DNA from 4 places in the Paenibacillus sp. FSL R5-0345 genome. Region 4 is predicted to be linked to each of the others. Evidence: a T-box and tRNA genes for the amino acid it is inferred to sense, from the RefSeq annotation. Region 4 holds a T-box; the other regions hold tRNA genes.

Evidence for each region. A T-box is a leader RNA that pairs with one kind of tRNA and senses whether it is charged. The one in region 4 lies ahead of R50345_RS26260 (glutamine--tRNA ligase/YqeY domain fusion protein), so its partner is inferred to be a tRNA-Gln.
Region 1: it encodes a tRNA-Gln, which carries the amino acid that the T-box ahead of R50345_RS26260 (glutamine--tRNA ligase/YqeY domain fusion protein) is inferred to sense. The anticodon was not compared.
Region 2: it encodes a tRNA-Gln, which carries the amino acid that the T-box ahead of R50345_RS26260 (glutamine--tRNA ligase/YqeY domain fusion protein) is inferred to sense. The anticodon was not compared.
Region 3: it encodes a tRNA-Gln, which carries the amino acid that the T-box ahead of R50345_RS26260 (glutamine--tRNA ligase/YqeY domain fusion protein) is inferred to sense. The anticodon was not compared.

The regions. Positions count from the first base shown of each region.
Region 1 covers NZ_CP009281.1:5,836,709-5,843,621, reverse strand. The annotation lists rRNA gene R50345_RS25720 (23S ribosomal RNA) at 1-1,683, shown strand, start outside; tRNA gene R50345_RS25715 (tRNA-Asn) at 1,744-1,819, shown strand; tRNA gene R50345_RS25710 (tRNA-Ser) at 1,823-1,915, shown strand; tRNA gene R50345_RS25705 (tRNA-Glu) at 1,934-2,008, shown strand; tRNA gene R50345_RS25700 (tRNA-Val) at 2,064-2,139, shown strand; tRNA gene R50345_RS25695 (tRNA-Met) at 2,157-2,233, shown strand; tRNA gene R50345_RS25690 (tRNA-Asp) at 2,260-2,337, shown strand; tRNA gene R50345_RS25685 (tRNA-Phe) at 2,345-2,420, shown strand; tRNA gene R50345_RS25680 (tRNA-Thr) at 2,441-2,516, shown strand; tRNA gene R50345_RS25675 (tRNA-Tyr) at 2,522-2,607, shown strand; tRNA gene R50345_RS25670 (tRNA-Trp) at 2,614-2,687, shown strand; tRNA gene R50345_RS25665 (tRNA-His) at 2,724-2,799, shown strand; tRNA gene R50345_RS25660 (tRNA-His) at 2,840-2,915, shown strand; tRNA gene R50345_RS25655 (tRNA-Gln) at 2,935-3,009, shown strand; tRNA gene R50345_RS25650 (tRNA-Gly) at 3,016-3,090, shown strand; tRNA gene R50345_RS25645 (tRNA-Cys) at 3,103-3,176, shown strand; tRNA gene R50345_RS25640 (tRNA-Leu) at 3,191-3,269, shown strand; gene R50345_RS25635 (AraC family transcriptional regulator) at 3,419-4,168, opposite strand; gene R50345_RS25630 (BMP family ABC transporter substrate-binding protein) at 4,495-5,634, shown strand; gene R50345_RS25625 (ABC transporter ATP-binding protein) at 5,737-6,913, shown strand, end outside.
Region 2 covers NZ_CP009281.1:873,400-880,312, reverse strand. The annotation lists gene glgP (alpha-glucan family phosphorylase) at 1-1,160, shown strand, start outside; gene katA (catalase KatA) at 1,415-2,869, shown strand; gene R50345_RS03900 (sporulation protein Cse60) at 3,061-3,255, opposite strand; gene R50345_RS03895 (GreA/GreB family elongation factor) at 3,654-4,109, shown strand; gene R50345_RS03890 (YdeI/OmpD-associated family protein) at 4,212-4,676, opposite strand; tRNA gene R50345_RS03885 (tRNA-Gly) at 4,779-4,849, opposite strand; tRNA gene R50345_RS03880 (tRNA-Pro) at 4,862-4,935, opposite strand; tRNA gene R50345_RS03875 (tRNA-Arg) at 4,966-5,042, opposite strand; tRNA gene R50345_RS03870 (tRNA-Gly) at 5,051-5,125, opposite strand; tRNA gene R50345_RS03865 (tRNA-Leu) at 5,132-5,215, opposite strand; tRNA gene R50345_RS03860 (tRNA-Lys) at 5,231-5,306, opposite strand; tRNA gene R50345_RS03855 (tRNA-Gln) at 5,314-5,388, opposite strand; tRNA gene R50345_RS03850 (tRNA-Asp) at 5,405-5,482, opposite strand; tRNA gene R50345_RS03845 (tRNA-Met) at 5,508-5,584, opposite strand; tRNA gene R50345_RS03840 (tRNA-Met) at 5,657-5,733, opposite strand; tRNA gene R50345_RS03835 (tRNA-Val) at 5,751-5,826, opposite strand; tRNA gene R50345_RS03830 (tRNA-Glu) at 5,833-5,904, opposite strand; tRNA gene R50345_RS03825 (tRNA-Ser) at 6,035-6,127, opposite strand; tRNA gene R50345_RS03820 (tRNA-Asn) at 6,133-6,208, opposite strand; tRNA gene R50345_RS03815 (tRNA-Ile) at 6,212-6,288, opposite strand; rRNA gene rrf (5S ribosomal RNA) at 6,346-6,462, opposite strand; rRNA gene R50345_RS03805 (23S ribosomal RNA) at 6,535-6,913, opposite strand, start outside.
Region 3 covers NZ_CP009281.1:6,086,620-6,093,532, forward strand. The annotation lists gene R50345_RS26845 (ImmA/IrrE family metallo-endopeptidase) at 1-157, shown strand, start outside; tRNA gene R50345_RS26850 (tRNA-Pro) at 255-328, opposite strand; tRNA gene R50345_RS26855 (tRNA-Gly) at 343-416, opposite strand; tRNA gene R50345_RS26860 (tRNA-Pro) at 429-502, opposite strand; tRNA gene R50345_RS26865 (tRNA-Arg) at 533-609, opposite strand; tRNA gene R50345_RS26870 (tRNA-Gly) at 618-692, opposite strand; tRNA gene R50345_RS26875 (tRNA-Leu) at 699-782, opposite strand; tRNA gene R50345_RS26880 (tRNA-Lys) at 798-870, opposite strand; tRNA gene R50345_RS26885 (tRNA-Gln) at 876-950, opposite strand; tRNA gene R50345_RS26890 (tRNA-Val) at 994-1,069, opposite strand; tRNA gene R50345_RS26895 (tRNA-Glu) at 1,110-1,184, opposite strand; tRNA gene R50345_RS26900 (tRNA-Thr) at 1,196-1,271, opposite strand; tRNA gene R50345_RS26905 (tRNA-Asn) at 1,273-1,348, opposite strand; rRNA gene rrf (5S ribosomal RNA) at 1,355-1,471, opposite strand; rRNA gene R50345_RS26915 (23S ribosomal RNA) at 1,546-4,474, opposite strand; tRNA gene R50345_RS26920 (tRNA-Ala) at 4,640-4,715, opposite strand; tRNA gene R50345_RS26925 (tRNA-Ile) at 4,736-4,812, opposite strand; rRNA gene rrf (5S ribosomal RNA) at 4,854-4,970, opposite strand; rRNA gene R50345_RS26935 (16S ribosomal RNA) at 5,095-6,652, opposite strand.
Region 4 covers NZ_CP009281.1:5,963,055-5,969,967, reverse strand. The annotation lists gene R50345_RS26280 (oxalate decarboxylase family bicupin) at 1-168, opposite strand, end outside; gene R50345_RS26275 (hypothetical protein) at 339-524, shown strand; partial or broken gene R50345_RS26270 (copper amine oxidase N-terminal domain-containing protein) at 535-1,194, shown strand; gene R50345_RS26265 (tetratricopeptide repeat protein) at 1,244-2,800, shown strand; T-box leader at 2,872-3,132, shown strand; gene R50345_RS26260 (glutamine--tRNA ligase/YqeY domain fusion protein) at 3,214-4,893, shown strand; gene R50345_RS26255 (DUF2933 domain-containing protein) at 4,969-5,169, shown strand; gene R50345_RS26250 (Nramp family divalent metal transporter) at 5,386-6,693, shown strand; gene R50345_RS26245 (GntR family transcriptional regulator) at 6,782-6,913, shown strand, end outside.

The sequences.
Region 1 (6,913 bases), 130 kb from region 4:
ATGTGGGTTGAAGGTGTACCGTAAGGAGCGCTGGACAGCATACAAGTGAGAATGCCGGTATGAGTAACGAAAAGATCAGTGAGAATCTGATCCGCCGAAAGCCCAAGGTTTCCTGAGGAAGGCTCGTCCGCTCAGGGTAAGTCGGGACCTAAGGCGAGGCCGAAAGGCGTAGTCGAAGGACAACAGTTTGAAATTACTGTACCACCGTAATCCGCTATGAGCGATGGGGTGACGCAGGAGGGTAGTGACGCGGACTGATGGATATGTCCGTCTAAGCAGTGAGGCTGATGTGTAGGCAAATCCGCACATCATTAAGGCTGGGCTGTGATGGGGAGCGAAAATTGTAGTAGCGAAGGTCATGATCTCACACTGCCAAGAAAAGCCTCTAGCCAGGAGAAGGTGCCCGTACCGCAAACCGACACAGGTAGGCGAGAAGAGAATTCTAAGGCGCGCGGAAGAACTCTCGTTAAGGAACTCGGCAAAATGACCCCGTAACTTCGGGAGAAGGGGTGCCCCGGTAGTGTGAATAGCACGAGGGGGCCGCAGTGAAAAGGCCCAAGCGACTGTTTAGCAAAAACACAGGTCTGTGCGAAGCCGCAAGGCGAAGTATACGGGCTGACGCCTGCCCGGTGCTGGAAGGTTAAGGGGAGTGGTTAGGGGTAACCCGAAGCTATGAACCGAAGCCCCAGTAAACGGCGGCCGTAACTATAACGGTCCTAAGGTAGCGAAATTCCTTGTCAGGTAAATTCTGACCCGCACGAATGGCGTAACGACTTGGGCGCTGTCTCAACGAGAGATCCGGTGAAATTTTAATACCTGTGAAGATGCAGGTTACCCGCGACAAGACGGAAAGACCCCATGGAGCTTTACTGCAGCTTGATATTGAATTTGGGTACGATCTGTACAGGATAGGTGGGAGCCGTAGAAATCGGAGCGCAAGCTTCGGTGGAGGCGCCGTTGGGATACCACCCTGATCGTATCTAGGTTCTAACCTAGTGCCCTTACCGGGTACGGGGACCGTGTCAGGCGGGCAGTTTGACTGGGGCGGTCGCCTCCTAAAGAGTAACGGAGGCGTTCCAAGGTTCCCTCAGAATGGTTGGAAATCATTCGAAGAGTGCAAAGGCATAAGGGAGCTTGACTGCGAGACCTACAAGTCGAGCAGGGACGAAAGTCGGACTTAGTGATCCGGTGGTACCGCATGGAAGGGCCATCGCTCAACGGATAAAAGCTACCCTGGGGATAACAGGCTTATCTCCCCCAAGAGTCCACATCGACGGGGAGGTTTGGCACCTCGATGTCGGCTCATCGCATCCTGGGGCTGAAGTAGGTCCCAAGGGTTGGGCTGTTCGCCCATTAAAGCGGTACGCGAGCTGGGTTCAGAACGTCGTGAGACAGTTCGGTCCCTATCTGTCGTGGGCGCAGGAAATTTGAGAGGAGCTGTCCTTAGTACGAGAGGACCGGGATGGACGTACCGCTGGTGCACCAGTTGTTTCGCCAGAAGCATGGCTGGGTAGCTACGTACGGACGGGATAAGCGCTGAAAGCATCTAAGCGTGAAGCCCCCCTCAAGATGAGATTTCCCAATTAGTAAGACCCCTTGAAGACGACGAGGTAGATAGGTTGGAGGTGGAAGTGCAGTAATGCATGGAGCTGACCAATACTAATCGGTCGAGGGCTTATCCTATACTTAAAATGCAAATTCAATTCGGATTCAGTTTTCAGGCATCAAGCCTGGTATGAATATTCCCTGATAGCTCAGTTGGTAGAGCACTCGACTGTTAATCGAGTTGTCACAGGTTCGAGTCCTGTTCGGGGAGCCATATGGAGAGGTGTCCGAGTTTGGCCGAAGGAGCACGATTGGAAATCGTGTAGGCGCCACAAGCGTCTCGAGGGTTCGAATCCCTCTCTCTCCGCCACAAATTTTTAATTAGTATGGCCCGTTGGTCAAGGGGTTAAGACACCTCCCTTTCACGGAGGTAACATGGGTTCGAATCCCATACGGGTCACCAAATTTTCACTTGATTTTGTATAGTGGACTTTGGTACAATAACAATTGTTGTTTACGGAGGCTTAGCTCAGCTGGGAGAGCATCTGCCTTACAAGCAGAGGGTCGGGGGTTCGATCCCCTCAGCCTCCACCATATTCATTTAAGAACGACGCGGGGTGGAGCAGCCCGGTAGCTCGTCGGGCTCATAACCCGAAGGCCGCAGGTTCAAATCCTGCCCCCGCAACCAATTTTCATCAAGTAATTATATCTTTTGGAACCGTGGTGTAGTTGGCCTAACATGCCTGCCTGTCACGCAGGAGATCGCGAGTTCGAATCTCGTCGGTTCCGCCATTTTCTTGGCTCGATAGCTCAGTCGGTAGAGCAGAGGACTGAAAATCCTCGTGTCGGCGGTTCGAATCCGTCTCGAGCCACCATGTAGTATACAACTTAATATGCCGGTGTAGCTCAATTGGTAGAGCAACTGACTTGTAATCAGTAGGTTGGGGGTTCAAGTCCTCTCGCCGGCACCATCTTTGGGGGATTAGCGAAGTGGCCAAACGCATCAGACTGTAAATCTGCTCACTCACGTGTTCGGTGGTTCGAATCCATCATCCCCCACCATTTTTTAGGGGCATAGTTTAAAGGTAGAACAACGGTCTCCAAAACCGTTGGTGTGGGTTCAATTCCTGCTGCCCCTGCCAATCTTTATCCAGAGTCTTTCTCTAAAGTTTAATATGGCGGTCGTGGCGAAGGGGTTAACGCACCGGTTTGTGGATCCGGCATTCGTGGGTTCAAGTCCCATCGGTCGCCCCATTTACTTTAAGAAGAACAGCAACAAATTCAGTTTAATATGGCGACTGTGGCGAAGGGGTTAACGCACCGGATTGTGGTTCCGGCATTCGTGGGTTCGAGACCCATCAGTCGCCCCATTTTACTTTAAAATGTTATTGGGGATTAGCCAAGCGGTAAGGCAACGGACTTTGACTCCGTCATGCATAGGTTCAAATCCTATATCCCCAGCCATTTTATGCGGACGTGGCTCAGCGGTAGAGCATCGCCTTGCCAAGGCGAGGGTCGCGGGTTCGATTCCCGTCGTCCGCTCCAATGTTTTCATATGGCGCCATAGCCAAGTGGTAAGGCAAAGCTCTGCAAAAGCTTTATCCCCAGTTCAAATCTGGGTGGCGCCTCCATTAATTTCATATGTGCCGGCGTGGCGGAATGGCAGACGCGCTCGACTCAAAATCGAGAGGGAAACCGTGGAGGTTCGAGTCCTCTCGCCGGTATATCAAAAAGGTTTGTAAAGTCGCTTGTATAAGCAACTTTACAAACCTTTTTTCTTTGTCTATGAACTTTTATTCTTAAGCCGTTGTATTAGAGACACTTCTAATTCAACGGCTTTTTTATGTGAAGCGGAGTGAATTGAATTGTAATTTTATTGACTGCTTAGTCGGAATGCCCGCGGTGTGAGACCAACTTCACGTTTAAACATATTGCAGAATTGAGCATCATTGACAAACCCAGCAGCAGCGGATACTTCTGAGATATGCATTTGGGTATGTTGTAAGAGAGACTTTGCATAATCCAGACGTTTCAATAGTAGATAGCGAAGAGGTGAAGAGCCGAATCGCTCTTTAAATAAATGGCGGAAACGATCATAGCTGTATCCAGACATCTCAGAGAGTGTTGCGACCGATAGCTTATGGCGGTAATGCTCATTCATATAGTTTAGAACATATTGGACTCTGTCTTCCGTTGGCGATTGAAACCCAGAGGCGCTAAGAAGCCGTATCAGATGAACAGTGATTTCGCTCATTTGAAGGTTCAATAGTTCAGAGAATCCATCTTGTTTGCGCGTAAACTCTGCTTTCATTCGAAGCAAGATCTGTAGAACAGTATGGTCTTTATCATCTTCATATACGCCTTGCAAATTCTCCATATTCGGGTGATTTGAATGGAAGCCTACAAATAGTATAGTAGCGTCTTCGCGATGATTCTCGTCATGTTTATGATTGGGTGGTATTAGCGCGAATGAAGAAGAACGAAAATGATAACTTCGCGAACCTACATTGGTAGTTCCTAATCCGTTTAAATAATAGACTAGTTCATAACATTCATGCTGGTGTGGTGGAATATAGGTATTAACCTCATGTGCTGCATTTACAATATATAGAACACGATCCATGATGAGCCTCCAATAATTATGTTTTAGCCGAATCGTACAAAATTATGACCGAAATCATATAATTATTTTCATTAATATTTGATATGATCGTATCAATAAATCCGAAGATTAGCAACCTGACTGGCCATCTCGTTCGGAAATTAGTCGGATTATTCGTAAAAATTATAATTTTCTCTCTATTTTTGAGTGTATTCGTTAAAATCATTAAAATTTTGACAATGTTACATGAAATATGAGAGTTTCCATCTAAATCGTGAAATATACAACGGACTAAGAAGGAGAATCTCTCAAATTACTAACCAACTATAAATAGGGGGAATAGAAAAATGAATAAGAAAGTTCTTTCTTTGTTGTTACTAGTAGTAATGGTAATGGTCACAGCTTGTGGAAATAATACGTCGAGTAATGGATCTTCCACGAATGCAGGATCTAATGCAGCTGAAGGTGGAGAAACAAGTTCAGGAGATAAACTCAAAGTTGTGCTTCTGATTCCAGGAACGCTTGGAGATAAATCTTTCTTTGACTCTGCGAATAGCGGTTTGCAAAAGGTTAAGGATGAACTGGGTGCAGAAACAAAGGTTGTAGAAATGGGTGTCGATAAAACGAAATGGGAGCCTACGTTTAACGATATCGCCGCTGAGGATTGGGATGTTATTATTTCTGGCGGATCGGAAATTACAGAGATGTTTAATGCAACGGCTGAATTATATCCAGACAAAAAATTCATTAACTATGATACCGATATAGATGAAGCACCAGAGAACATGTACAACATGTCTTATGCGACTAATGAAGTATCTTTTCTAGCAGGTGCTGTAGCGGCGCTAGCTACACAATCCGATATGCCTAATGCTAATCCTGAGAATGTGATCGGATTTGTAGGCGGTATGGATATTCCAGGGATTAACGCTTTCTTGGTTGGCTACATTCAGGGCGCTCAATATGTTGATCCTGATGTGAAGGTAGCTGTATCGTATGCTGGTGATTTCGTTAACCCGGCTAAAGGTAAGGAGCTTTCACTGATTCAATATAACTCCGGTGTGGATGTTATTTTTAACGTAGCTGGGGGTACAGGTCTTGGGATCTTTGATGCAGCTAAAGAGAAGAAGAAATATGCTATTGGCGTAGACTCTGATCAGGCGATGTTACTTAATGAAACAGATAGCGAAAAAGCAAACTTGATCGTTACTTCTTCTATTAAAAAGATTGATAGTGCTATTCTGGGTGCCGTGAAGAAATTACAAGAGGGTACGCTGGAAATGGGTAAACGTGATGTATTGAGCTTCGTAGATGATGGTGTAGGCATTGCAGAGAATGAGATATATAAAAATGTCTTCCCAGCGGATCTTCAGGCTAAAGTTGAAGAAGTGAAGCAAAAGCTGATCAATAAAGAAATTACAGTAGATAACGCGATGGGAATGGAAACCTCAGAAGTAGAAGCCATTCGTAACGCAGTTAAGCCTTAAGTATAGCTATAAAGTGATAAACCTACAGTTGGAGATTCTTCTATTAGAAGAATTCCAGCTGTATATTTTTGCAGACCTCCAAGTGGAAAGGCGTTGAGACCGATGAACAAAGCTCTGTTGGAAATGCGGGGAATTACGAAGGTGTATCCCAATGGCGTCGTTGCAAATAAAGACGTGCATTTTTCTTTACGTGAGGGAGAAATTCACGCGATTGCGGGCGAGAACGGCGCGGGTAAATCAACTTTAATGAAGATCATGTTCGGCATGGAAGAGCCTAGTGAAGGTGAGATCTATATCAAGGGAGAAAAAGTGAAGCTGCAATCGGCTCAGGATGCCATTGATAGAGGGATCGGTATGGTTCACCAGCATTTTATGCTGGTTCCTTCTTTTACGGTAGCAGAGAACATGGTGCTGGGCATGGAGCCCCGTAAGGGAGTCGGCATCAATTATGCTGAAGCCGTGCGCATGACCGAAGAGACTGCGAAAAAATACAATCTGGCAGTGGATCCAAAAGCAAAAGTGGAGGATCTTACGGTTGGTATGAAGCAAAAGGTTGAGATCCTGAAGGCGTTGCTGCGTGGTGCGAAAATCCTAGTTCTAGATGAGCCGACCGCGGTGTTAACCCCACAGGAAACAGAAGAATTGTTCCGTGAGCTTAAGCAATTAAGAGAGCAGGGACATACGATTGTGTTTATTTCACACAAGTTGAAAGAAGTGAAAGCGATCTGCGACAGAATTACGATTATGCGTAGTGGACGTAGTGAAGGTGTCTTCCAAACGAAGGATGTCACGGAGCAAGAAATTTCCCGACTCATGGTGGGTAGAGATGTTGTGTTGAAATATGACAAGGAGATTCTGTCTATTGGTGAGGCGGTGCTCACTGTGCAAGGTCTAGGTGTAAATGATGCACACGGCAAAGCGTTGCTATCAGATATTAATTTTACGGTACGCGGAGGACAGATCGTCGGGATTGCTGGTGTAGAAGGAAACGGGCAGACACAGCTCATTGAGGCTCTTACAGGGAGCTTAAGAGGGGTTTCAAGCCAGGGTTCTGTGCTAGTGAAGGGAAAGGATATTCGAGAATCGGATATTTTGGATATTCGTAAGTTGGGTGTTTCTTATATCCCAGAGGATCGGATGCATCAAGGGATAGCTAGTGATGCGAGCATAGCGGATAATCTGCTGTCCACTCAGTATCGTACAAAGGAAATGAATAAAGGTCCTTTTTTGAATGGATCACGAATTGCTAAGCTAGCCGTATCACTTGTAGAGGAATTTA
Region 2 (6,913 bases), 1.7 Mb from region 4:
AAGCTATGCGTGCGCTAGGAATTCCGATTGATGTCTATCATTTCAACGAAGGTCATGCAGCCTTAGCAGCCATCGAGCTAATCCGTGAGAAAATGTCAGGAGGCAACACCTTTGAGGAAGCTTGGAAAGCTACTCGGGAAGAGGTTGTGTTCACTACACATACGCCGATAAAAGAAGGCAACGAAACCCATCCGCTAGATCGTCTAGAGTACATGAGTGCATTCAATGGTTTAAGCCGCGAGCAGATGGAGCGAATCGGTGGTGATCCGTTCAACATGACGGTTGCCGGTCTGCGACTCTCCCGCATATCTAATGCAGTAGCGCAGCTTCATGCGGATACAGCTAATAAAATGTGGAAAGAGGTTGCTGGACGATCGGACATCATTGGTATTACTAATGCTATTCATACCCCTACTTGGGTAGATGAAAGAATCACGCAAGCCTATGAAGAAAATGGCGATCTATGGGCAGTACATCAAGAAATTAAGGGTGAACTGATTGATTTTATCAAAGAACGGTCCGGCATTAGTCTAAATGCTGACAATCTACTCATTGGCTTCTCACGCAGAGCTGCTCCTTATAAACGTAGTGACCTGATTTTCTCGCAGCCGGAAATTATTGAGCCTTATCTGGAGTCTGGAAAAATACAAATCGTCTTCTCTGGCAAAGCCCATCCGCTCGATGATAACGGCAAAAAAATTGTCAGCAATCTAGTGGCGATGATGAAAAAATATCCGAAAAGTGTTGTCTTCTTGGAGAACTACGATATGACTATCGGAGCACAGCTGACGCGCGGTTCTGATATTTGGCTCAACAATCCGCGTAGACCGCTGGAAGCAAGCGGAACCTCCGGGATGAAAGCAGCTATGAACGGCGTATTGAACTGTTCCATACTAGATGGCTGGTGGCCGGAAGCCTGTATAGATGGCGAGAATGGCTGGCAGATTGGAGACGGCTTTGAGACAACCGACTTCGAGGTTCTGGATAAGCATGATAGTGATGCGTTATACGACACCTTATTAAATCGTGTACTCCCTACCTATTACGAGAATCAGGACAAGTGGGTACAAATGATGAAGAAGAGTATTGAAACGACTCGTACCGAATTTGCCACCAAACGAATGCTAGATGAATATTACAACAGAATGTATATTAAATAATAAGTGTAGAAAACGGATATCTTTCTTTCAAAAAAGTACAGCGTACCCCTCCAGCGATGGTAGAGGCACGCTGTTTCTTTTTTAATTCTGGTTAGCAATTAATCACTAGATCTATCATATACTTCTGAATATGACGGCGATTACCACATACTGTAATGTGCCAATTATTCAAAAAGTATTGCATTTTCTCCAAAAAACATTAATATAGAACTTATACTAAATCTAAAATCAAATCTTACGAGGTGATTCTATTAATGAGCTCCAATAATAATCTTACAACCAGCTGGGGTGCTCCAGTAGGCGACAATCAAAACTCAATGACAGCCGGTGATCGCGGTCCTACTTTGCTGCAAGATGTTCATCTGCTTGAGAAATTAGCCCACTTTAACAGAGAACGTGTTCCTGAACGCGTCGTTCATGCTAAAGGCGCTGGCGCTCATGGGTACTTTGAGGTCACTCAAGATTTGACCCAATATACAAAAGCAAATTTCTTGTCTGAGGTAGGCAAGCGTACACCTCTGTTCATCCGTTTCTCAACGGTAGCTGGTGAGCTAGGTTCTGCTGATACTGTACGGGACCCTCGTGGTTTTGCTGTGAAATTCTATACCGAAGAAGGAAACTATGATCTCGTAGGTAACAATACACCTGTATTCTTCGTTCGTGATGCAATCAAGTTCCCTGATTTTATTCATACACAGAAGCGTGATCCACAGACACACTTAAAGAACCCTAATGCGGTTTGGGACTTCTGGTCTTTATCACCGGAATCTCTACATCAGGTTACGATTTTGATGTCAGATCGCGGAATTCCAGCTACGCTGAGACATATGCACGGGTTCGGAAGCCACACCTTCAAGTGGGTAAATGCCGAAGGCAATGCCGTCTGGGTGAAATATCACTTCAAAACAGAACAAGGGATTAAGAATCTTGATCCAGAACTTGCTACCAAAATCGCTGGGGAGAACCCAGATTATCATACAGAGGACTTGTTCAATGCTATTGATAAAGGAGATTTCCCTGCGTGGAAGCTCTACGTACAGATTATGCCGATCGAAGATGCAAAGACTTACCGCTTTGATCCATTTGATGTAACCAAAGTATGGTCACAAAAGGATTATCCATTAATTGAGGTTGGCCGCATGGTATTGGATCGCAATCCAGAGAACTACTTCGCGGAAGTAGAGCAAGTTACGTTCTCTCCTGGCTCTTTCGTCCCTGGTATTGAAGCTTCTCCTGATAAATTGCTACAGGGTCGACTGTTTGCTTACGGCGATGCTCACCGTCACCGTGTAGGACCTAACCATAACAGCCTGCCTATCAACCGTCCAAAGGTAGAAGTGAAGAACTATCAACGTGACGGCGGTATGGCACTCGGCAACAATGGCGGATCAGGTGCTTATTACGAGCCTAACAGCTTAGGTGGACCTAAAGAAGCACCACAGTACAAAACATCACCATTCGAAGTATCTGGAGATGCCGACAGTGTCTCCTATAATAGTGATGATCATTACACACAACCTGGTGACTTGTATCGCCTGATGAGTGAAGAAGAACGTACCCGTCTTGTTCAAAATATCGTAGGCGCTATGACACCCGTTGAAAGTAACGATATTAAACTTCGTCAAATTGTACATTTTTATAAAGCTGATCCAGAATTGGGACAGCGTGTCGCATCCGGTTTAGGATTATCTGTCCCAGACGGAGTGTAAGACTGTAAATGCACTTATACAAACAAAGAGGACCTTTACCCATAATGGGAAAGGTCCTCTTTGTTTGTAGGAAAAGTTATCGATTTAAGTATTCCAATTTAGGGGCTAATTAGCTAAACATATAATACATAAGAACGATCACGATGCACAGCGTGGACACAACCGATAAGCATGAAAAAAACGTATTCCAGTTATTGCCTTTCATTTGTCTTATACACGACCAGTATTGTGCTTCTTTGATGCTCTGCCCCATCACGTGAAGATTTAACTATCGAACCATAACAGATATTCACAATCTGTTCCTCCCGCAGCCCTGCCAAGAACTCATTTGCCTTATTCTCAGCATACGAATTATCCGCATCTACAAACTCTTTTACTTGAATCATCCTGATCTCTCCTTTTGATAAATTTATTAGTTAATTTTTATGTCTAGATTCTATAGGTAAACTCAACGAAATGTACATGGCGCGTATCACTCCCCTGGTAACATTAATGTAAAAACATCATCGAAATATAGTATAGGCATTCCGCAGTTTTCTACGAAATGCCTATAACATCAGCCTATCATAGCACCCAAATATGTAATAGTCAAACGTTTTAAATACAATATTTAGTAAGAATTAATTGCCTTTACAAAATGGATTGGATTTACATATAGAAGCTGTTATACTGATCAGAAGGTTCCCTCTAGGGGACCTCTATTTGTATAGGAGGGATTTTAATATGGCAACGCGTCATAACAAATTTGCAAAGAATGTGCTACTTAGAGGGGGTGAAATCTACTATGAACCATAGTCTAATTTATGAAGGCTCAAGGACACAATTGGTCCAGCAGCTTATATATTTTGATGAGGAAAAAATCGCATTTCTAAATCAATATTTCCCGGAACGAAGTAAACAAAGAAGCCATGCTGAAACGTTGCTGTCCCGTTATTGCTCCGAGCTGGAACAATTACTATCCCGTTTTAATGGAGAAGAATTGAACTCACTCGTATTGATTGGAAGTCAGCTTCAGCTTCGTTACTTAGACGACAATACTACAGATACCTACACCATCGTATTTCCAAACCAGGCTGAACCCAATGATAACAAGATTTCAATGTTCTCGCCTATTGGCATGCAGCTACTGTTAGCTCAGATCGGTAGCACATGCCAGTTAGCCATACCTTCAGGTGAACTGTCGGTAATGATCGAAAGTATTAAGTTTGTGAATTGTGGTGAGGTAGCCGTTCTTATTTAAGCCAACCCACGCATATCCACCAACGTAAACAGCGTCCTCTTCCTTATGACGGGAAAGGGACGCTGTTCTTATGTTCATACCTTGCATCGATTATTCGTATTTTTATTTTAGCCTCAATCCATCTGCGAGCTTGCTAACTGATTTCTCGATACGAGATGCTCTGGTTTCAGGTCTTTTCGCCGCTTCGATCCAAGATACATATTCCTTCTGATAAGAATAAGCCAGACCGTTGTAATAAGCTTCTGCCTGCTCATGGCTACTCAGCGCATCAAGTAAATCCTCTGGAGCTTCTACCTCTCGTAATTGATGATCCTGCTCCATCGTCACACGCACAATATCACCAGGTTGAGCTTTGGCTAGATCCCGTAGTTCTTTCTTTACCACCATAAAATACTTTCCGTTTCCATGGGGCATAAGCGTTCCTCTATAGGGGATTCCATTTACAGTTCCTTTTACCTGTACCCTGGACTTTGTTTCAAATATTTGTTCGGCATCAAAAGGGACGTTAAGATAAGTCCAGCTCCCACTTGCATCAGGTCGCACTAATTTAGCTTCGAATTCAAACATAGCTACCTCCTCAACTAAAAGCCCTAAGTTCTATTGTATCCATATGAATGTAACTATACAAAAAAACACCTGCCTATAATAGACAGGTGTTTCTTAATTATAAGCGGGTGATGGGAATCGAACCCACGCTATCAGCTTGGAAGGCTGAAGTTCTACCATTGAACTACACCCGCAAAGGTATAAAATCGGGATGACACGATTTGAACATGCGACCCCCTGGTCCCAAACCAGGTGCTCTACCAAGCTGAGCTACATCCCGTCAAAACATGTAATGACTTAGTAATAAAAATGGCGCGCCCTGAGAGATTCGAACTCCCGGCCTTTTGATTCGTAGTCAAACGCTCTATCCAGCTGAGCTAAGGGCGCAAAAATTATGGAGCGGAAGACGGGAATCGAACCCGCGACCCTCGCCTTGGCAAGGCGATGCTCTACCGCTGAGCCACTTCCGCAAAATATGGTGCGCGTGAAGGGACTTGAACCCCCACGTCGTGAAACGCCAGATCCTAAGTCTGGTGCGTCTGCCATTCCGCCACACGCGCACACTTTAAAAATAATGGTGAGCCATGAAGGACTCGAACCTTCGACACCCTGATTAAAAGTCAGGTGCTCTACCAACTGAGCTAATGGCTCTCATAAATGGCTGGGGATATAGGATTTGAACCTATGCATGACGGAGTCAAAGTCCGTTGCCTTACCGCTTGGCTAATCCCCAACAATAATTAACTAAATGGCGGAACCGACGAGATTCGAACTCGCGATCTCCTGCGTGACAGGCAGGCATGTTAGGCCAACTACACCACGGTTCCACAGACATAATGCATAAATGTAAATTGGTTGCGGGGGCAGGATTTGAACCTGCGGCCTTCGGGTTATGAGCCCGACGAGCTACCGGGCTGCTCCACCCCGCGTCATTTAATAAGTATATACTATTCATTTACACTACGCCAGCTAGTCCCAAAACATCATGCTTAAGGAAAATTTGGTTGCGGGGGCAGGATTTGAACCTGCGGCCTTCGGGTTATGAGCCCGACGAGCTACCGGGCTGCTCCACCCCGCGTCGTTCTTAAATGAATATGGTGGAGGCTGAGGGGATCGAACCCCCGACCCTCTGCTTGTAAGGCAGATGCTCTCCCAGCTGAGCTAAGCCTCCATGTTATGACCCGTATGGGATTCGAACCCATGTTACCTCCGTGAAAGGGAGGTGTCTTAACCCCTTGACCAACGGGCCATGCTAATAAACTTTATGGCGGAGAGAGAGGGATACTCTCACTACGATCGAGATTGCGAAGCATTCCTAACGAAGCTTATGCTTCAACGAACCACCTAGGCTTCTCATCCCTAACAGGGAAGTAAATTCATGGCGGAGAGAGAGGGATTCGAACCCTCGAGACGCTTGTGGCGCCTACACGATTTCCAATCGTGCTCCTTCGGCCAAACTCGGACACCTCTCCATAAATGGCTCCCCGAACAGGACTCGAACCTGTGACAACTCGATTAACAGTCGAGTGCTCTACCAACTGAGCTATCAGGGAATATGGTGGGCCTTAGTGGACTCGAACCACCGACCTCACCCTTATCAGGGGTGCGCTCTAACCAGCTGAGCTAAAGGCCCTTTTAAGACATACGAATATTAAGGGCAAAAAAAATACCACGGGTAATGTGGTTGTCCGCTTGGCGGCGTCCTACTCTCCCAGGACCCTTCGGTCCAAGTACCATCGGCGCTGGAGGGCTTAACGGTCGTGTTCGGGATGGGTACGCGTGGAACCCCTCCGCTATCGCCACCAAACGGACATTACAGCGTAATGCTCAGGCTTAATCGCCTGAAAACTGAATCCGAATTGAATTTGCATTTTAAGTATAGGATAAGCCCTCGACCGATTAGTATTGGTCAGCTCCATGCATTACTGCACTTCCACCTCCAACCTATCTACCTCGTCGTCTTCAAGGGGTCTTACTAATTGGGAAATCTCATCTTGAGGGGGGCTTCACGCTTAGATGCTTTCAGCGCTTATCCCGTCCGTACGTAGCTACCCAGCCATGCTTCTGGCGAAACAACTGGTGCACCAGCGGTACGTCCATCCCGGTCCTCTCGTACTAAGGACAGCTCCTCTCAAATTTCCTGCGCCCACGACAGATAGGGACCGAACTGTCTCACGACGTTCTGAACCCAGCTCGCGTACCGCTTTAATGGGCGAACAGCCCAACCCTTGGGACCTACTTCAGCCCCAGGATGCGAT
Region 3 (6,913 bases), 120 kb from region 4:
CTCCTACTTCTCTCCTGGGAAGCTTGAACGTCAAGCTAATGTCTTTGCTGTAAAGCTACTATCCACAGGTAGCAATCCTGAGCAAGAAGAATCATGGAAAAGTTATTATTTACGAATTGGTATTCCACCAGAAGTTCAATTTCTTTTGGAAGAATGATAGAGCATATGTTATATCAATACATGCGTATTAAATCATTACATAACAAAAAAGCTCTTACCGAAGTAAGAGCTTCTAAGAGCGATTAAGCTGAGTATCGGGATGACACGATTTGAACATGCGACCCCCTGGTCCCAAACCAGGTGCTCTACCAAGCTGAGCTACATCCCGTTACTATAAAATTATGGAGCGGGTGATGGGAATCGAACCCACGCTATCAGCTTGGAAGGCTGAAGTTCTACCATTGAACTACACCCGCAAAGGTGAAAAATCGGGATGACACGATTTGAACATGCGACCCCCTGGTCCCAAACCAGGTGCTCTACCAAGCTGAGCTACATCCCGTTATAATGCTATGATTGCTTAATAAAAAAATGGCGCGCCCTGAGAGATTCGAACTCCCGGCCTTTTGATTCGTAGTCAAACGCTCTATCCAGCTGAGCTAAGGGCGCAAAAATTATGGAGCGGAAGACGGGAATCGAACCCGCGACCCTCGCCTTGGCAAGGCGATGCTCTACCGCTGAGCCACTTCCGCAAAATATGGTGCGCGTGAAGGGACTTGAACCCCCACGTCGTGAAACGCCAGATCCTAAGTCTGGTGCGTCTGCCATTCCGCCACACGCGCATGTAATAATAAAAGTGAGCCATGAAGGACTCGAACCTTCGACACCCTGATTAAAAGTCAGGTGCTCTACCAACTGAGCTAATGGCTCGCACTTGGCTGGGGATATAGGATTCGAACCTATGAGTGACGGAGTCAAAGTCCGTTGCCTTACCGCTTGGCTAATCCCCATTGATGCTACCTCTATGTTGCCCATAATCTCTCAGGAAGATTATGGTGGAGGCTGAGGGGATCGAACCCCCGACCCTCTGCTTGTAAGGCAGATGCTCTCCCAGCTGAGCTAAGCCTCCATATCTATGGGACCCTCTAAGGGTAAGTACAAGTAAAAGTTGGTGACCCGTATGGGATTCGAACCCATGTTACCTCCGTGAAAGGGAGGTGTCTTAACCCCTTGACCAACGGGCCTTGCAAATCTGTGGAGCTCTCAACCGGATTCGAACCGGTGACCTCTTCCTTACCATGGAAGCACTCTACCTGCTGAGCTATGAGAGCATGGCTCCCCGAACAGGACTCGAACCTGTGACAACTCGATTAACAGTCGAGTGCTCTACCAACTGAGCTATCAGGGAATATCCGCTTGGCAACGTCCTACTCTCCCAGGACCCTTCGGTCCAAGTACCATCGGCGCTGGAGGGCTTAACGGTCGTGTTCGGGATGGGTACGCGTGGAACCCCTCCGCTATCGCCACCAAACGGGCATTTACAGCGTAAATGCTCAGGCTTAATCGCCTGAAAACTGAATCCGAATTGAATTTGCATTTTAAGTATAGGATAAGCCCTCGACCGATTAGTATTGGTCAGCTCCATGCATTACTGCACTTCCACCTCCAACCTATCTACCTCGTCGTCTTCAAGGGGTCTTACTAATTGGGAAATCTCATCTTGAGGGGGGCTTCACGCTTAGATGCTTTCAGCGCTTATCCCGTCCGTACGTAGCTACCCAGCCATGCTTCTGGCGAAACAACTGGTGCACCAGCGGTACGTCCATCCCGGTCCTCTCGTACTAAGGACAGCTCCTCTCAAATTTCCTGCGCCCACGACAGATAGGGACCGAACTGTCTCACGACGTTCTGAACCCAGCTCGCGTACCGCTTTAATGGGCGAACAGCCCAACCCTTGGGACCTACTTCAGCCCCAGGATGCGATGAGCCGACATCGAGGTGCCAAACCTCCCCGTCGATGTGGACTCTTGGGGGAGATAAGCCTGTTATCCCCAGGGTAGCTTTTATCCGTTGAGCGATGGCCCTTCCATGCGGTACCACCGGATCACTAAGTCCGACTTTCGTCCCTGCTCGACTTGTAGGTCTCGCAGTCAAGCTCCCTTATGCCTTTGCACTCTTCGAATGATTTCCAACCATTCTGAGGGAACCTTGGAACGCCTCCGTTACTCTTTAGGAGGCGACCGCCCCAGTCAAACTGCCCGCCTGACACGGTCCCCGTACCCGATTAGGGCACTAGGTTAGAACCTAGATACGATCAGGGTGGTATCCCAACGGCGCCTCCACCGAAGCTTGCGCTCCGATTTCTACGGCTCCCACCTATCCTGTACAGATCGTACCCAAATTCAATATCAAGCTGCAGTAAAGCTCCATGGGGTCTTTCCGTCTTGTCGCGGGTAACCTGCATCTTCACAGGTATTAAAATTTCACCGGATCTCTCGTTGAGACAGCGCCCAAGTCGTTACGCCATTCGTGCGGGTCAGAATTTACCTGACAAGGAATTTCGCTACCTTAGGACCGTTATAGTTACGGCCGCCGTTTACTGGGGCTTCGGTTCATAGCTTCGGGTTACCCCTAACCACTCCCCTTAACCTTCCAGCACCGGGCAGGCGTCAGCCCGTATACTTCGCCTTGCGGCTTCGCACAGACCTGTGTTTTTGCTAAACAGTCGCTTGGGCCTTTTCACTGCGGCCCCCTCGTGCTATTCACACTACCGGGGCACCCCTTCTCCCGAAGTTACGGGGTCATTTTGCCGAGTTCCTTAACGAGAGTTCTTCCGCGCGCCTTAGAATTCTCTTCTCGCCTACCTGTGTCGGTTTGCGGTACGGGCACCTTCTCCTGGCTAGAGGCTTTTCTTGGCAGTGTGAGATCATGACCTTCGCTACTACAATTTTCGCTCCCCATCACAGCCCAGCCTTAATGATGTGCGGATTTGCCTACACATCAGCCTCACTGCTTAGACGGACATATCCATCAGTCCGCGTCACTACCCTCCTGCGTCACCCCATCGCTCATAGCGGATTACGGTGGTACAGTAATTTCAAACTGTTGTCCTTCGACTACGCCTTTCGGCCTCGCCTTAGGTCCCGACTTACCCTGAGCGGACGAGCCTTCCTCAGGAAACCTTGGGCTTTCGGCGGATCAGATTCTCACTGATCTTTTCGTTACTCATACCGGCATTCTCACTTGTATGCTGTCCAGCGCTCCTTACGGTACACCTTCAACCCACATACAACGCTCCCCTACCCCAGATACATACGTATCTAGCCATAGCTTCGGTGGTGTGTTTAGCCCCGTTACATTTTCGGCGCAGAGTCACTCGACCAGTGAGCTATTACGCACTCTTTCAATGGTGGCTGCTTCTAAGCCAACATCCTGGTTGTCTGTGCAACTCCACATCCTTTCCCACTTAACACACACTTGGGGACCTTAGCTGATGGTCTGGGCTGTTTCCCTTTTGACAATGGATCTTAGCACTCACTGTCTGACTCCCGGCAATAAGTATATGGCATTCGGAGTTTGACTGAGCTTGGTAATCCTTGCGGACCCCGCACCCAATCAGTGCTCTACCTCCACTACTCTTATACCGAGGCTAGCCCTAAAGCTATTTCGGGGAGAACCAGCTATCTCCGAGTTCGATTGGAATTTCTCCGCTACCCCCACCTCATCCCCGCACTTTTCAACGTGCGTGGGTTCGGGCCTCCAGTGCGTGTTACCGCACCTTCACCCTGGACAGGGGTAGATCACACGGTTTCGGGTCTACGTCCACATACTAATTCGCCCTATTCAGACTCGCTTTCGCTGCGGCTCCGTCTTCTCGACTTAACCTTGCATGTTAAACGTAACTCGCCGGTTCATTCTACAAAAGGCACGCCATCACCCATTAATAGGGCTCTGACTTTTTGTAAGCACACGGTTTCAGGTTCTATTTCACTCCCCTTCCGGGGTGCTTTTCACCTTTCCCTCACGGTACTGTTTCACTATCGGTCGCCAGGTAGTATTTAGCCTTAGCAGATGGTCCTGCTGGATTCATACGGGGTTTCACGTGCCCCGCACTACTCGGGATCCGTCTCGGAGAGAACACAGTTTAGGTTACAGGGCTTTTACCTCTATCGCGGGCCTTTCCAGACCTCTTCACCTACCATATTCCTTTGTAACTCCATGTGAGACGTCCCACAACCCCTAAGAGCAAGCTCTTAGGTTTAGGCTGTTCCGCGTTCGCTCGCCGCTACTGACGGAATCACTATTGTTTTCTCTTCCTCAGGGTACTTAGATGTTTCAGTTCCCCTGGTCTGCCTCTACATACCCTATGTATTCAGGTATGAGTAACTGCGAATTACCACAGCTGGGTTTCCCCATTCGGACACCCCCGGATCAAAGCTTGCTTACAGCTCCCCGAGGCAGTTTCGTTGTTCGCCACGTCCTTCGTCGGCTCCTGGCGCCTAGGCATCCTCCGTGTGCTCTTATTAGCTTAACCATGATTTTTCCGAAGGAAAATATCATACGATATCTCTCTTGGAATCATCTCACTAATAACATTTACTTGTTTACACAAGTTGCTAAAAGATGTTCTAAAACGCAAATTCGTTTCGGTATCCAGTTTTCAAGGATCAATGTTAAAGAAAGTATTGATTTAAAATTATGGTGGAGCCAAGCGGGATCGAACCGCTGACCTCCTGCTTGCAAGGCAGGCGCTCTCCCAGCTGAGCTATGGCCCCATAAAGGGATATAAGTTATATGGTGGGCCTTGGTGGACTCGAACCACCGACCTCACCCTTATCAGAGGTGCGCTCTAACCAACTGAGCTAAAAGCCCATATAACATATAATATTGTGAATCAACCAAAGTGGTTGTTCGCTTGGCGGCGTCCTACTCTCCCAGGACCCTTCGGTCCAAGTACCATCGGCGCTGGAGGGCTTAACGGTCGTGTTCGGGATGGGTACGTGTGGAACCCCTCCGCTATCGCCACCAAACGCATATGAAAGAGACTTGCTCTTTCAAAACTGAACACGAGTGAGTGTTTGAACCCGAAGGTTCTATTTTGGAAGTTTAACTTCCGATTTGAATGTCTTCATTGCAGAAGACGATTCTCCATAGAAAGGAGGTGATCCAGCCGCACCTTCCGATACGGCTACCTTGTTACGACTTCACCCCAATCATCTACCCCACCTTCGGCGGCTGGCCCCCTTGCGGGTTACCCCACCGACTTCGGGTGTTGTAAACTCTCGTGGTGTGACGGGCGGTGTGTACAAGACCCGGGAACGTATTCACCGCGGCATGCTGATCCGCGATTACTAGCAATTCCGACTTCATGCAGGCGAGTTGCAGCCTGCAATCCGAACTGAGACCGGCTTTGATGGGATTGGCTCCACCTCGCGGCTTCGCTTCCCGTTGTACCGGCCATTGTAGTACGTGTGTAGCCCAGGTCATAAGGGGCATGATGATTTGACGTCATCCCCACCTTCCTCCGGTTTGTCACCGGCAGTCACTCTAGAGTGCCCAACATTACTTGCTGGCAACTAAAGTTAAGGGTTGCGCTCGTTGCGGGACTTAACCCAACATCTCACGACACGAGCTGACGACAACCATGCACCACCTGTCTCCTCTGTCCCGAAGGCCGCCACTATCTCTAGTGGATTCAGAGGGATGTCAAGACCTGGTAAGGTTCTTCGCGTTGCTTCGAATTAAACCACATACTCCACTGCTTGTGCGGGTCCCCGTCAATTCCTTTGAGTTTCAGTCTTGCGACCGTACTCCCCAGGCGGAGTGCTTACTGTGTTAACTTCGGCACCAAGGGTATCGAAACCCCTAACACCTAGCACTCATCGTTTACGGCGTGGACTACCAGGGTATCTAATCCTGTTTGCTCCCCACGCTTTCGCGCCTCAGCGTCAGTTACAGCCCAGAAAGTCGCCTTCGCCACTGGTGTTCCTCCACATATCTACGCATTTCACCGCTACACGTGGAATTCCACTTTCCTCTTCTGTACTCAAGTCACCCAGTTTCCAGTGCGACCTTAGGTTGAGCCCAAGGTTTAAACACCAGACTTAAATGACCGCCTGCGCGCGCTTTACGCCCAATAATTCCGGACAACGCTTGCCCCCTACGTATTACCGCGGCTGCTGGCACGTAGTTAGCCGGGGCTTTCTTCTCAGGTACCGTCACTCCGATAGCAGTTACTCTACCGGACGTTCTTCCCTGGCAACAGAGCTTTACGATCCGAAAACCTTCATCACTCACGCGGCGTTGCTCCGTCAGACTTTCGTCCATTGCGGAAGATTCCCTACTGCTGCCTCCCGTAGGAGTCTGGGCCGTGTCTCAGTCCCAGTGTGGCCGTTCACCCTCTCAGGTCGGCTACGCATCGTCGCCTTGGTGGGCCGTTACCCCACCAACTAGCTAATGCGCCGCAGGCCCATCCCTCAGTGACAGATTGCTCCGTCTTTCATTCTTCCTTCAGGAGAAAAAAGAAATTATCCGGTATTAGCTACCGTTTCCGGTAGTTATCCCAGTCTAAGGGGCAGGTTGCCTACGTGTTACTCACCCGTCCGCCGCTAAGTCATTTTGAAAGCAAGCTTTCAAAATGACTCCGCTCGACTTGCATGTATTAGGCACGCCGCCAGCGTTCGTCCTGAGCCAGGATCAAACTCTCCAATTAGTATTGAAAAGAGCGATATGCTCATTTTGAAACATCTGACGAGAAAATTAATTCTCACGATGAAATTTCAAAAGCGTAAAATACGCTGTGAAACTCATCAGTTTCGGATTTCACTTTCGTGATTTCCTACTCACTCGTTGTTCAGTTTTCAAAGATCAATGTCTCTTATTTCGTCGTCGTTGTTTGTCAGCGGCGACCTTTATAATATATCACAGTGTTTCGTTGTTTGGCAAGTCTTTTTTTTGAAAAAGTTTTTTTCAT
Region 4 (6,913 bases):
TAAATTGGGGACAAGACCGGCATCGGTCACGGGAGGGACAAACATATCCGGATTCTCCAAATCCCGCATAATATCACGCGGTCCTTTATCTAATCCCCCTGCGCCATCGCTTCGAACGGGCTGGGGGATATTTGTCTTTCTTGGTGAATCCTGTCCAGCATCGGTCATCCATCGCACTCCTTTCTTGATTCTAAATAACCCAATGAAAATATATGCAGAATCCTGTCTTTTATGATGAATAACAAAAGTGGAACAAGTTGACATGCGCCAAGGGATCATTGATTATTACTTATATAGATTGAGGATCTAAACGGAGTAGAGAGGGAGAGGGGTTTAAGATGAATCATGTTAAGGAGTCCTTACAACGACTAGGAAAAATAAGAGCTTATGTCATCGGTCTGTTAGTGATCATGTTCGCCGCAGGTTCAGCGGTTACACCTACATCGGTGTCGGCGGCTGTCCAGTTAGGGACTCAGGTAATGCCACTGTCATACGGGGGGGTATTACGTCCTTTTTCCGGGTAAACTCGCTCCTTATTTTAAATCAGGTAAATTAATGGTGCCGATTCGGGCTTTTTCGAGTGCGATTGGTGCAGATTTGCTCTATGACGCACTAACGAATAGTGTTACGGTTTCACTGCTTGACCGGTCGGTTGGGAAGATTAAAGCAGGACAGCTAGAGGCAGAATTTAATGGGGAGACAGAAGATTCATTAGGGATTGCCCCGGAGATCAAGGATGGAATCCTATTTGTTCCAGCATCTCCTATCCTAGAGGGTTTAAAGACATTTCGCTGGGAAACCCAATTCAATAACGTGAATAAACTAACCCTTGGCATTGGTGCGAGAAAAGGGGAGGAATGGGCGAAGCCTGAGGCAGATCGAGCGCTTGCTCCTTACCCAGTGGAAACAACAGCACATCCATATCCTCTATATCCCTGTACGCTGACACAGACTCCATCCGGGAAAGAATACAAACTAACCTTAGGTGTGCAAAATACCTCCGGCTTCGTCATCCCTAAAGGGAATGCGGAACTGGAGCTGGTGAGTGTGGACAGCAAAGGCAATTCTTACTACCAAACGTTAAAAGGACCTGATTCGTTAACCTCCAAAGCGGGATTATTGTCATTTTCCGTTTCCATTCCGGCAGAGGCCGAATACGTCCTTTTCAGGTCACGCACATTGAGAGCGGAATAAGTATCATAGGTGTTCTAACAAGATATACAGAGAGCAGGTTAAGAAATAGATGACAGGTAACGAAGGGCAGCACTATCGCTTCAGTGAAGCACCCATTTGGGAATTACAGCGGGCTTATTATGAAGAAAAGGGTTTAAAGGCTTGGAATAATGATCAGGTTCCGCAGTATATTACGAGTAATCCTATGATTGCGACTGCATATGCGGAAATGATCTTCGGATTCCTGCAAGATCGGGCTGGACAAGGACATCTCTCTGAAATAGTCACTATACTGGAATTGGGAGCGGGAGCGGGGCGGTTAGCGTTCCATATCCTTAAGAAGCTATGCGAAATCAAAGATTATGCGGGGACTCCGCTTCCTCCATTTCGTTATGTGATGAGTGATTTACCCGTTAAAAATATAACCAGCTGGCAGCAGCACCCAAGCTTACTTCCATTCGTAGAGCAGGGTATACTGGATTTCGCACGTTTTGATGCTGTACAGGATACTGAACTGTATTTAGTGCACGCTAAGCTCAGCATCAAACCTGGTGATTTACAGCAGCCGCTGCTGCTTGTGGCGAATTATTTTTTTGACAGTATCCCGCAGGAATTGATTTATGTGGATGAAGGTAAAATATTTGAATGTGAGATGTCGATTCAGTATTCTGAGGATGCAGATTCGGATAACCCCTCAGAGGTACTCGGTACAATCATCCCGCAATATCATTATCGTCGTGCGGCTGATTACGAAGCGGAAACTTATCCCTATCACGATGTTATAAAGCTCTATCAGCAGAAGCTGGAGGATTCGCATATTTTGTTTCCAGTGGTGGGGCTTACTTGTCTGGAGCGGCTAGCTAAGTTATCTACAGGAGGGTTTGTACTTCTTACAGCGGATAAGGGTGATCACCGAATAGAGAATTGGGAATTTGCGGAGCCGCCTATGCTAATTCATCATGGTAGCTTCTCCTTAACAGCGAACTATCATGCGATTCAGCATACGTTGGAGCAACGAGGAGCGCATTCCTTATTTACCTCACATCATTATAAAAACTTGAACATCGGATGTATTCTTATGCTGGAATCGCCGATGAGCTATACGAACACTCGGTTAGGCTACAAGCGGTTTATAGAGCGTTTTGGCCCGGATGATTTCTTCAGTATGAAGGAATGGATGGATCAGCAAATAGATACGATGGGACTTCAGCAGATTTTGGCTTTTTGGCGCTTAGGTGGGTATGATGCAGAATGGTTTATCCATAGTGCTGAACAGATTTCGGAGCTGCTGCCGGATGCCAGTGATGAAGAAATGCTGGATCTTCAGCGAGGGATTCAGCTCATGTGGACAGGTTATTATCCGATGGAACAGAGCTATGACCTCTCACTGGATGCTGGGTTACTGCTGTATGAAATGGATAAGTTCGAGGAGGCGTTAGTCTACTTAGAGCGGTCTATGCATGCCAATGCGGAAGAACCATTAGCATCGGTGCTCTATAGCATGGCGATTTGTAACTATGAGCTTGGAGCTGAAGGGGCTGCAATGGAATACGCGCGTAGAGCTTTGGCCGTAGAGCCGGATAATGAAGTGGTGCTGGAACTGATAACAGCTCTGAGCGAGGAATAGATTGTAAGCAGACAGAAGAGAAAGCACATCATTTACACAGGACCATCTATTTGGTATCCTATACAAAATAATTAAACGCGATGACGAGAAGAGTAAATAAAATCATTCCTTCACAGAGAGCCCTGGATGATGAGAACGGGGTAAGGAGGATTTTATCGAAACAAGCCTCTGAGCGGCATGTCGGAACCGGGTGACGGGGATGGTATGACGGGAGCTCCTGTTATAGAGCTAGAGTATAAGCACTGCGAAAGATGCATTGCCGTACTTGATGAGATTAATATGGCGACATATTAATGAACCTGGGGTGGTACCGCGAGAATTTCGTCCCCAAGACCATAAGTCTTGGAGGTGAGGTTCTTTTTATTTTGCAGATAAACAAGGCGGATATCACTAATATACAGGAGGTAACAACAATGAATAAGCCATCAGAAGTAGTGGCAGGAAGTTACATCGACAGATTTATTCAAGAAGAGCTTGAGGCTGAAACTTACAGTAGAGACATTTGTACCAGATTTCCACCGGAACCTAACGGATATTTGCATATTGGCAGTGCGTATGCCATTGACACGAATTATACAACTGCAAAAAAGTATGGCGGAAAGTTCCACTTGCGTTTCGATGACACGAATCCTTTAAAAGAGGATCTGGAATATGTAAATGCCATCATCGAAGATATTGAATGGATGGGCTACTCACCGGACCATATTTTCTATGGATCAGACTATTCAGAAAAAATTTACAATAGCGCAGTAAAGCTAATCCGAAAAGGAAAAGCCTATGTCTGCGATTTATCACCTGAAGAGGTGACAGCATATAGAGGGACGCTTACAGAGCCGGGAAGGAACAGTCCCTATCGGGAGCGTTCTGTGGAAGAAAATATGAAGTTATTCGCAGAGATGAGGGATGGCGTTTATCCTACGGGTGCCAGAGTATTACGCGCCAAAATAGATATGCGCTCACCGAATATCAACTTGCGTGATCCGGTGATTTATAGAATTATCCATGCGGAACATTATAGAACAGGCAACGATTGGTGCGTCTATCCGATGTACGATTTTGCACATCCTATACAAGATGCGATCGAAGGGATTACGCATTCCCTATGCTCCATTGAGTTTAAGGATCATCGGCCCCTGTATGAGTGGGTACTAAATGAGCTGGATACCCCCGAAGCTCCAAAGCAAAGGGAGTTTGGACGCGTAAACATCACCGGTGTCGTTACTAGCAAACGGTACATTAGACAATTGGTTGCAGGACATTATGTGGATGGTTGGGATGATCCAAGGCTTCCCACGCTTCGCGGACTTCGGAGAAGAGGTTTTACGCCGGAGAGTATTCGGAATTTTGTGAAAGAAATCGGATTTGTCCGACATAGCACCATTGTAGATATAGCCATGTTAGAGCATTCGCTTAGACAAGATTTGAAGGCGAAGGCACCTAGCGTAATGGCTGTTCTAAAGCCGCTAAAGGTGGTTATTACTAACTATCCCGAGAATCAAAGCGAATGGCTTACGATTGAGAATAACAGTGAAGATAAGACGCTTGGGGATAGAGAGGTTCCTTTTTCACGTACGCTTTATATTGAACAAGAGGATTTCATGGAGGAGCCGCCTAAAGGTTATCACAGGCTGACTATAGGGAATGAGGTAAGGTTAAAAGGTGCCTACTTCATTAAGTGCAATGAGGTGATCAAGGACGAAGCAACCGGAGAAGTGATGGAGCTTCGCTGTACCTATGATCCGAGAACGAAGAGTGGAAGTGGATTTAATGAACGTAAGGTCAAAGCGACCATCCACTGGGTATCGGCAGAACACGCAATCAAGGCGGAAGTTCATCTATATGAGCGGCTGCTAAAAGAGAATGACGGTCCTAAAGAAGACGATGAGCGCTGGGACGCGTATCTTAATCCAGATTCTTTAATGATTCTGAAGGATTGTTTGCTGGAGCCTTCCATGGATAGTGCACTTCCAGAAGATAAATATCAATTCATCCGCCATGGATTCTTTTGTGTGGATAAGAAGCATACGACAGCAGATAAGCTGGTACTGAACCGGATTGTACCGCTGAAGGATACATGGAAGAAGAATTCGTAATTCACAGCACATCCTTTCTCCACAAGTATTCTTTATGATATAGAGGTCATAAAGAATTTCTAGGAGGTAAAAGCTATGAATTGGTCTTGGTTAATTACATTGATCTGCCCTTTAATGATGATATTTATGATGTTTGGACTGGGCGGGAAGCATGGACACGGGCATGGGTCGAGAAAGCAAGCGTCACCTGATTATCAGGAGCTTCAGAAAGAATTGAATGAGCTGAAAACGCAGAATGAACAAATGAGAAGAGATATTCAAAGTCTCACACCATAAGCAATGCGGAGTAATTGGCTTAAGCCGGGCAAAGATCGGGTAATTCCTGATGTTGTCCGGTTTTTTTTGTCGATCAGAAGTGTACAAGCGTATGAAAATTCCTAATGAAACATATTTACATTTTTCAGAAATGAGCATATACTTTAAATATAAGTTGCACAGAGGAAACTTTCGTGTATATAGACAACTTTTTTTTGGGCAAGAGGAGGAACTGACATGCTAGAACAAACTTTAGTGGAAACACCACATATAGAACAACCACATATAAAACAACATAAAAACTCGATTTCAGCGCAAGCCGTTCTTAACGGGGAGACCAAAGGAATTAGAAGATTACTGCCTTTCTTAGGTCCAGCGTTTATCGCTGCGGTTGCTTATCTGGATCCAGGTAATTTTGCCACCAACATTACGGCGGGTTCAAAATATGGCTATCTCTTATTATGGGTCATTGTAGCCTCGAACTTAATGGCTGTTCTTATTCAGGCGTTGTCCGCTAAGCTTGGTATTGCTACAGGGAAGAACCTTCCGGAGATCGCTCATGATCGTTTCCCGAAGAGTGTATCGATCTTCTTATGGATTCAAAGTGAACTGGTAATAATAGCTACGGATCTGGCGGAGTTTATCGGGGCAGCATTAGGACTTTATTTATTGTTTGATATCCCTATGCTGCCTGCAGCAATGATCACTGCCGTGGGTTCTTTTGCTATCTTAGAGCTTCAGCGTAGGGGATACCGCTCACTTGAAGCCGGAATTGCTGCAATGATTCTTATTGTCGTTTTAGCCTTCGCCTTTCAAGTTATTGTAGCTAAACCGGATATGGGTGCGGTTGCTGTAGGCATGTTTACACCTAAGTTTGAAGGGGTGGACAGTATCCTTTTGGCTGCAGGAATTCTAGGCGCAACCGTGATGCCACACGCCATTTATCTACATTCATCACTTACTCAGAACCGCATCGTAGGGGTGAATGAAGCGGAGAAAAAACAAATTTTTAAATTGGAATTCATAGATATTATTATTGCGATGATTATTGCAGGTGCGGTTAATCTGGCGATGGTCATTGTCTCCGCGGCATTGTTTTTCAAAAATGGTCTTGTAGTTGAGGACCTGGATGTCGCGTTTCAGCAATTTAGTCACTTGGCTGGACCTGTAACGGCGATTTCGTTTGGCTTAGGACTACTTATCGCGGGACTATCGAGCTCTTCTGTAGGTACTATGGCTGGTGATGTGGTGATGCAAGGCTTTATCAACAAAAGAATTAATCTGTACTTACGCCGTGCGATTACGATTATTCCGCCATTGGCGATCATCGGTTTTGGTGTAAATCCAACGAAGGCACTCGTTATCAGTCAGGTGGTCTTATCCTTTGGGATTGCATTTGCTCTGGTACCACTGGTTATGTTTACTAGCAATCGTCAGATTATGGGCGGGTTAGTGAATCGTAAGATGACAGCTGCTCTCGGCTGGCTTATCTCCGGACTGGTTGTATCGTTAAATTTATTTTTGGTCTATCAAATGTTTGTATAAGGCAGGACATCTTTATTTGGTGAATGAAAAAAGGTATACTGGAGCATGTTTATAATTCATAATTCACGCCAAAGTAAGGAGATCGACAATGTCCATGCAGGAAATATCCGGTTATAAGTCTATAGCCCTTGATATTGCACAAAGAATTGTAAGCGGGGAATTCCCCGTACAGAGTAAGCTTTCGGGGCGTTCTCTATTAGCAGGCCAGTACCATGTTTCT